Regions from separate parts of the Streptomyces sp. NPDC055140 genome, predicted to be linked through region 1. Evidence: riboswitches for the same ligand, from Rfam matches in the RefSeq annotation. Region 1 holds a riboswitch; the other holds the start of a gene.
What was found. A riboswitch is a leader RNA that binds a small molecule or an ion and turns the genes downstream of it on or off. The one in region 1 is predicted to bind S-adenosylmethionine.
Positions count from the first base shown of each region.

Region 1 (4,264 bases):
GGAACCCGAGCCGGTCCGCGCCCAGCATTCCCCGCAGCAGCTGCCCGGCGATGTCGTCAGGCAGCATCCGGAAGTAGTCGACCGGCGCCCACGGGGTGTGCGAGAAGTGTCCGATGCGCAGGTCGCCGCGCAGCTCCCGCAGCATCCCCGGCACGAGCGCCAGGTGGTAGTCCTGCACGACGACCGCGGCACCCGGCGCGGCCTCCGCGGCCAGCGCCTCGGCGAACGCCCGGTTGTAGGCCTCGTACGACGCCCACCGCGCACGGAACTGTGGCCCGAAGACCGGCTCCAGGGGCGTCTGGTAGAGCATGTGGTGGACGAACCAGAGGACCGAGTTCGCGATGCCGTTGTACGCGTCGGCGTACACCTCGCGGTCGATGTCGAGCATCCGCACGCCCGGCTCCCCGACACCGCGCCGCACCGCCTCGCGGTCGCCTTCGCCGAGAGCCGCGCACACCCACATCGCGCTCGCGCCGTCCGGGTCCTGTCCGATCGCGGAGAGCCCGGAGACGAGCCCGCCCCCGCCGCGCCGCGCGTCGAGCGTCCCGTCGGCCCCGAGCTCGTACGAGACCGGACCGCGGTTGGACGCGACGAGGATCTGTGCACCCTGCGTGGAAGCCATACGGGCAAACGTAGCCCGGCTCGTAAACGCTCAAACGTACGGCCGGACTCCGTGGGAGCCCGGCCGTATACGATCCGCCGTTCGCCTGCCGCGACGGTTACCCGCGCGGGTCAGTCACGCCGGCTGCGCGCCGCTGCCACCGCGAGGACGCCGAGCCCGAACAGGGCCGCCGCGAGACCGCTGTACAGGAGCATGTCCGAGTCACCGGTGTCGGCCAGCTCGCTGCCGTGCGACCGGTGCGAGTCCTGAGGTGGGGCCGGGCGGGCCTGCTCCCGTCTGGCGGTGACGACCGACGTGCACGGGTCGCCCCCGCCGTGCCGGGCCTTCGGGCAGTTGGTGCGCGGCACGACGGCCGTCACGGTGATCACGGTGGCCTCGCCCGCCGTGCAGGACGCCTTCACGCGTTGCGTGATGACGACCTTGCCGTGGGCCGCGACGTCACCCTTCCAGACGTACACGGACCCCCGCTTCGTGACGCTCCCGGCGGAGGCGACCGGGGCAGAGCCCGCCGTCACGGGCCACTCGACGGTGGCGCCGGTGCGCTTCCTGGCCGAGAAGTCGGTGATCGTGACGGTGTTCCCGGTCTCCTCGCACGGCGGCACGGCGGGCCGCTCCGGGACGTTCGTGATGCGCAGGGCGGGCGGCGCCGGGGGCTGCGGCTTCTCGATCTTGACCGTGTTGCCGATGGTCACGAAGTCGCCGTACAGCGATTCGTCGTAGCGCTTGGTGAACGGCGCGACCACGTCCGCCGGGACGGGGGCCGCGGCGCCGAGCGCCGTCAGTGCGGTGGCCGTGGCGACGAGCGCCCCGGCGGTGCGGGTCGCGGCTGCGCGCAGCCGTCGCTCACCCGAAACTTGTCTGAGCCACATAAAGGGCAATGTAGGCAAAACATACGATTGCCCTCGGCTACGCCACGCGGCGCTCCGCGTACTCGGTGATTTCGGTCATCGGAGGGCGTTCCTCGGTGTCCACGTCGTGCGTGCGCGGCTCGAATCCCTGTTCCCCGCGCTCGAACTGGGTGAGCACCGGACGCACGAGGTGCCCACGTGCGAGCCGCAGCTGCGCGGTGCGGTAGATCGCCGCGGCCATCCGCCCGAGCGCCTGCCCGTCCTGGTGCCGGTGCTTGCGCACCCCGACGTCGACCTGCCCGAGCGCGTCCAGGCCCACCGTGTGCAGCGCGTCGACGAGAAGACCGAGCTCAACTCCATAACCGACGGGGAACGGCAGGCGCTCCAGGAGCGATCTGCGGGCCGCGTACTCGCCGCCGAGCGGCTGCACGAACCCCGCAAGCAGCGGCCAGTGCAGATTGAGGACCGGGCGCGCCACCAGCTCCGTGACCCGGCCCCCCTGGCCCGCGGCGGACCCGAGCGGGCGGTCGTACATCGCCTTCACGAAGTCCACGCCGGGATCCGTGAGCAGCGGGCCCACGATCCCCGAGACGAAGTCCGCGGAGAACTCCTTCAGGTCCGCGTCGACGAAACAGACGATGTCGCCGCCCGTCACGAGCAGCGAGCGCCACAGCACCTCGCCCTTGCCGGGCACGGCCGGGATCCTCGGCAGGATCGAGTCCCGGTGCACGACGCGCGCCCCGGCGGCCCGCGCGACCTCGGCCGTACGGTCCGTCGAGCCCGAGTCGATCACCACCAACTCGTCGACCAGCGGCACCCGCTCCGTCATCAGGGCGCGCCGGATCTCGGCGACGATCTCGCCGACCGTCTCCTCCTCGTTCAGCGCGGGCAGTACCACGCTCACCGAGGTGCCCGATGCGCGCTTCGCGGCGATCAGCTGAGGGAGCGGGCGGTCCGACACCGACCAGGAACGCCTGCTCAGCCAGCGCTCAACTTCTTCCAGCACGGTGCGCGGCTCCTCACTGTCTGAACTGTCTGATCACGAACTGTGATCCATCTCGCGGTTCGGACGACTATCTCAAGCGTCCAGGCCTTCGGTTACAGTCTTGAACAACGCCGGTGACCATCGCATGTCGGGGTCGCCGCCGCGCTTGAGTGATCAAGTGCCAGCTCAACAACCGAATAGCGCTCATCCAGAGGGACAGAGGGATACGGCCCGTTGAAGTCCCGGCAACCCTCCCGCCGACCTTGTCGAGGTCCAGGTGGGGAAGGTGCCAATTCCGTCTCGTGGCGAGATGCGCCGCGAGGAAGATGAGGAGAAAGGGCCTCGCCATCATGGCTGCGCAGACTGTCGCCACCACCACTTCTGTTGATCTCGGACCCGCCTCGGCGCTTTCCTGCCGCGAGTGCGGCACCAGCTTCCCGCTCGGACCGATCTTCGCCTGTGCCGAGTGTTTCGGGCCGCTCGAAGTCTCCTACGACCTCCCGGTCGGCGACCCCGAGTCGCTGCGCAAGGAGATCGAGGCCGGCCCCGCCAACATCTGGCGCTACGCCCCTCTCCTGCCCGTCCCGGCCGACGTCGCCGAGAAGCCGAACCTGAACCCCGGCTGGACCAAGCTCGTCAAGGCCGACAACCTCGCCCGTGAACTCGGCGTCGAGCAGGGCAAGTTGTTCGTCAAGGACGACTCCGGCAACCCCACGCACTCCTTCAAGGACCGCGTCGTCGCCCAGGCCATCGAGGCCGCCCGCGCCTTCGGCTTCACCACCCTGTCCTGCTCCTCCACCGGCAACCTCGCCGGCGCCGTCGGCGCCGCCGCGGCCCGCGCCGGCTTCCGCTCCTGCGTGTTCATCCCGCACGACCTGGAGCAGGGCAAGGTCGTCATGGCCGCGGTCTACGGCGGCGAACTCGTCGGCATCGAGGGCAACTACGACGATGTCAACCGCTTCTGCTCCGAGCTCATCGGCGACCCGCTCGGCGAGGGCTGGGGCTTCGTCAACGTCAACCTGCGCCCGTATTACGGCGAGGGCTCCAAGACGCTTGCGTACGAGATCTGCGAGCAGCTCGGCTGGCGGCTCCCGGACCAGCTGGTCATCCCGATCGCGTCCGGCTCCCAGTTCACGAAGATCGACAAGGGCCTCCAGGAGCTGATCAAGCTCGGCCTCGTCGAGGACAAGCCGTACAAGCTCTTCGGCGCCCAGGCCGAGGGCTGCTCGCCGGTGTCCGTCGCCTACAAGGGCGGTCACGACGTCGTGCGGCCGCAGAAGCCGAACACGATCGCCAAGTCCCTGGCCATCGGCAACCCGGCCGACGGCCCGTACGTCCTCGACATCGCCCGCCGCACCGGCGGCGCCGTGGAGGACGTCAACGACGAGCAGGTCGTCGAGGCGATCAAGCTCCTGGCGCAGACCGAGGGCATCTTCGCGGAGACCGCGGGCGGTGTGACGGTCGGCGTGACGAAGAAGCTGATCGAGGCCGGCCTGATCGACCCGACGCTCACCACCGTCGTCCTCAACACCGGCGACGGCCTCAAGACCCTCGACGCGGTCGCCGAGACGTCCCAGGCGACCGCCACCATCCGCCCGAGCCTGGACGCGTTCCGCGACGCGGGCCTCGCCCACTGAAGACCCGCGCACTCCCGCGACCCCCGCACGGAAAGGCTGCAGCCCCCATGAGCGTCAACGTCCGCATCCCCACCATCCTGCGCACCTACACCGGCGGCAAGGCCGAGGTCGCCGCCGAGGGCGCGACCCTCTCCGAGGTGATCGCCGACCTGGAGAAGAACCACACGGGCAT
Region 1 is NZ_JBSGTG010000008.1:151,975-156,238, forward strand. It holds gene ACWFR4_RS17805 (alpha,alpha-trehalose-phosphate synthase (UDP-forming)) at 1-622, opposite strand, end outside; gene ACWFR4_RS17810 (hypothetical protein) at 733-1,491, opposite strand; gene ACWFR4_RS17815 (glucosyl-3-phosphoglycerate synthase) at 1,529-2,476, opposite strand; SAM riboswitch class I at 2,657-2,788, shown strand; gene thrC (threonine synthase) at 2,806-4,092, shown strand; gene ACWFR4_RS17825 (MoaD/ThiS family protein) at 4,140-4,264, shown strand, end outside.

Region 2 (4,264 bases), on a different contig from region 1:
TCTCCGTCGGGTTCCTCTACGCCTGGGTGCGCTACAGAGGAAAAAGGAGGGGTGCGCAGAGCGCTTCTGCGCAAGGGCGGGGGCGGGAGACGGGAGGGCTAGAGTGAAAGCAGCCCCAGCCACGGCCACCGAGGGAGACAGCCAGCCGTGATCACCGCGATCGTGCTCATCAAGACCAGCGTGGACCGGATCCCCGAGATCGCCGAGTCGATCGCCGCCCTCGACAGCGTCAGCGAGGTCTTCTCCGTGACCGGTACGTACGACCTGATCGCCATGGTGCGCGTCGCGCGCCACGACGACCTGGCGGACGTCATCCCCGGGAAGATCAGCAAGATCCCGGGCGTGGAGGCGACGGACACGCACGTCGCGTTCCGCACGTACTCGCAGCACGACCTGGAGGCGGCGTTCGCGATCGGGCTCGACTCCTGATCCTGTCCGCTTGACGACCGAAGGCCGCCCCGAGGGGCGGCCTTCGTCATGTCCGGTGCGGTGCGCGGATCACACCGCGGGGACGCAACGCCCGTCCTCCGTGCGGTAGTTCCAGCGCGCGCCGTCGCGGACCAGCTCGGTGACGGCGCGGACGAAGCGCTCGACGTGCTCGTCCGGGGTGCCGGCGCCGAAGCTGACACGGATCGCGTTGAGGGACTTCTCGCCGGGCGCGGCCTCGGGCGCCCCGCACTCCCCCTGCGACTGCGGGTCGCTGCCCAGCAGGGTGCGCACGAGCGGGTGGGCGCAGAAGAGGCCGTCGCGCACGCCGATGCCGTACTCGGCGGAGAGCGCGGCCGCGAAGTGCGAGCTGTTCCAGCCGTCGACGACGAAGGAGATGACGCCGACGCGCGGGGCGTCGTCGCCGAACAACGAGAGCACCTTGACCTCGGGCACGGCGGCGAGACCGTCACGGACCTTGCCGATCAGGTACTGCTCACGGGCGACGAGCGAGTCGAAGCCCGCCTCGGTGAGGGCCTTGCAGGCGGAGGCGATGGAGTAGACGCCGATGACGTTCGGCGAACCGGCCTCGTGGCGGGCAGCGCTGTCGTGCCACTCGACATCCACACCGCCGTCGGCGCGCCGCGCGACCTTGCGGGAGGCGCCGCCGCCGGCAAGGTAGGGCTCGGATGCCTGGAGCCAGTCGGCGCGGCCGGCGAGGACGCCGGAGCCGAAGGGGGCGTACAGCTTGTGCCCGGAGAAGGCGATCCAGTCGACGTCGAGGTCCTGGATGTCGACGGGGTGGTGCGGGGCCAGCTGCGCGGCGTCGAGGACGACACGGGCGCCATGGGCATGGGCAGCGGCGGCGAGTTCACGGACGGGCCACAGCTCGCCGGTGACGTTCGAGGCGCCCGTGACGCACACCAGGGCGGGCCCGTAGGGGTCGCGGTCGGCGAGGGCGCTCTCCAGGGTCTGGACGGCCTCGCCGGGCGTGCGCGGCGCGTTCAGGTACGTCACGCGGGCGTCGCGCCACGGCAGGAGCGAGGCGTGGTGCTCGGTCTCGAAGACGAAGACCTCGCAGTCGGCGGGGAGCACGGCGGCGAGCAGGTTCAGCGAGTCGGTGGTCGACCGGGTGAAGATCACCTGGTCGTCCGCGCGGCAGCCGAGGAACTCGGCGACGGTCACGCGGGAGTTCTCGAAGAGGTCGGTCGACAGCTGCGACAGGTACCCGGCGCCGCGGTGCACGCTGCCGTAGTAAGGCGCGTAGGCCGCCACGTCGTCCCAGACCCGCTGGAGCGCCGGGGCGCTGGCCGCGTAGTCGAGGGCCGCGTAGGTGACCTCGCCACCGGTGACGAGCGGAACGGTGACATCCCGGCCGAGAACCGGCAGAGGGGTACAAAGCGACTGGTCGGCGGCAACGGTGGAGACAGACATGGCGAACTCCCGTGAGAGGTAAGCGAATTGACCGCGCCGGAGCCGATGGCTCGACGGCGCAGCCGAAAAAGAAAAGGGGTGTGCGGAGGTGGGGCGGAGATGCCCTATCGCATTCGCTTGCTCACGAGACTGCTCCCTTGAGGACCAGGACCCCAGGGTGTGCAGGGGTCCGCGCTTGCAGAGCACCTTGCTGTGCACTGCCTGGTCTTCACCCGGGGCACCCCGCCACGGACGGAGGGTTGCCGGACAGCGAGCCGGGGCCTAATCGCTGTCACTCATGACCTGCCGAGAAGTATGCCAGCTGATCGCTTCATCGCAACAGCGTGTCCGCATCCCGGACGGAGAGTGGTGGGGAGGCACCGGCCGGCGCCTCCCCACCTTGTCTTCCTTACGCGCTCACGCGTTGCTGGCCGCCACCCAGCGCTCCAGCGTCCGCTTCGCCGAGCCCGAGTCGATCGACTCGGCGGCACGTGCCATACCGGTCCGGATCTGGTCGGTCAGGGGGCCGTCGCCGGGCGTGAGAGCGACGAGCGCCGCCGCCGAGTTGAGGAGGACCGCGTCCCGCACAGGGCCCCTCTCACCGTCCAGGAGACGGCGGGCGACCTCCGCGTTGTAGGACGCGTCGGCGCCCCGCAGCGCGGACACCGGCACCAGATCGATGCCGACGTCCCGCGGGTCGAAGGTCTCCTCGCGCACGGCGCCGTCACGGACCACCCAGATCCGCGAGGTCGCCGTCGTCGTCAGCTCGTCCAGGCCGTCGTCGCCGCGGAAGACGAGGGACGAGTGGCCACGCTCGGCGAAGACGCCGGCCACGATGGGCGCCATCCGCGCGTCGGCGACCCCGACGGCCTGGGCCCGCACCTTGGCCGGGTTGGTCAGGGGACCGAGGAAGTTGAACGTCGTGCGGATGCCCAGCTGGCCGCGCGCCGCCGCCACGTGCCGCAGCGCGGGGTGGAACTTCACGGCGAAGCAGAACGTGATCCCGGCCTCCTCCGCGACCTCGGCCACCCGCTTCGGCGTGAGCTCCAGGTTCACGCCGAGCTTCTCCAGGACGTCCGAGGCGCCGGAAGACGACGAGGCGGCGCGGTTGCCGTGCTTGACGACCTTGGCGCCCGTGCCCGCGATGACGATCGCCGACATCGTGGAGATGTTGACCGTCTTGGCGCCGTCGCCGCCCGTGCCGACGATGTCGACCGTGTCGCCCGGGACCTCGATCACGTTCGCGTGCTCGTACATGGCCCGTACGAGGCCGGAGATCTCCTCCACGGTCTCGCCCTTGGCGCGCATGGCCACCGCGAACCCTGCGATCTGCGCGTCCGTGGCCTCGCCCCGCATGATGCGGTCCATGGCCCAGGCCGTGTCGTCAGCGCTCTGGTCGCGCCCTTCCAGGAGGCCGTTCAGGATCTGGGGCCAGGAACGGCCCGCCGCGGTGTTGCCTCCTGCGGGGGTCACAGCATTCATCTGCCGCTCCTGGTTTTTCGTGTGTATGGGAACAAGGCCACCCTATCCACCCCTGAGAGCGGCAAAGAGCCCCGTCCAGTGCCTGGACGGGGCTCTCAACGTGGCGACCATGGGGTCAGGTCAGGTGATCAGTGGTGGCCGTGGCCGCTGGTGATCTCCTTGTACTCCTCGACAGTCGGCTTCGGGATCTGGCTCTCCTCGCCGTACATCCCCTCGGAGAGCTTGGCCCGCAGCTTCTCCGTACCGGACACCTTGCGCTCCACACCGTTCTCGTCGACCGTCGGGCCGATCTCGAGCGGCGCGTACTGCTCGTGCGCGGTGAGGGTGTGCAGGGCGTCGGAACCGAGCGGCTGGTGGACCTCGATGAACTCACCGTGCGGCAGGCGCTTGATGATGCCGGACTCGCGTCCGTGCAGCACCTTGTCCTTGTCGCGGCGCTGGAGGCCGAGGCAGATCCGCTTGGTGGCGACGAAGACCAGCACGGGCACGATGAAGAACCCGATGCGCACGAACCAGGTGATCGCGTTGATCGACAGGTGGAAGTGCGTGGCCCAGAGGTCGTTACCGCCACCGACGAGCAGGACGAAGTACCAGCTGATCCAGGCGGCTCCGAACGCGGTCCGGGTCGGGACGTTGCGCGGGCGGTCCAGGATGTGGTGCTCGCGCTTGTCGCCGGTGACCCAGGACTCGATGAACGGGTAGACCGCGATGGCCACCAGGACCAGCGGGAAGATGATCAGCGGGATGAACACACCCAGGACGAGCGTGTGACCCCAGAGGTTGATCTCCCAGCCCGGCATGAAGCGGATCAGGCCTTCGGAGAAGCCCATGTACCAGTCGGGCTGGGCGCCGGTGGAGACCTGGTCGATCCGGTACGGGCCGATGGCCCAGATCGGGTTGATCGACGCGATCGCGGAGACGGCCGCGATGACACCGAAGACCA
Region 2 is NZ_JBSGTG010000001.1:427,918-432,181, forward strand. It holds gene ACWFR4_RS02025 (rhomboid family intramembrane serine protease) at 1-107, shown strand, start outside; gene ACWFR4_RS02030 (Lrp/AsnC family transcriptional regulator) at 148-429, shown strand; gene ACWFR4_RS02035 (aminotransferase class V-fold PLP-dependent enzyme) at 499-1,860, opposite strand; SAM riboswitch class IV at 2,027-2,143, opposite strand; gene trpD (anthranilate phosphoribosyltransferase) at 2,257-3,321, opposite strand; gene qcrB (cytochrome bc1 complex cytochrome b subunit) at 3,450-4,264, opposite strand, start outside.
Region 2: it holds a riboswitch for S-adenosylmethionine, as region 1 does, so the genes downstream of both, ACWFR4_RS02035 (aminotransferase class V-fold PLP-dependent enzyme) here and thrC (threonine synthase) in region 1, are expected to answer to the same signal.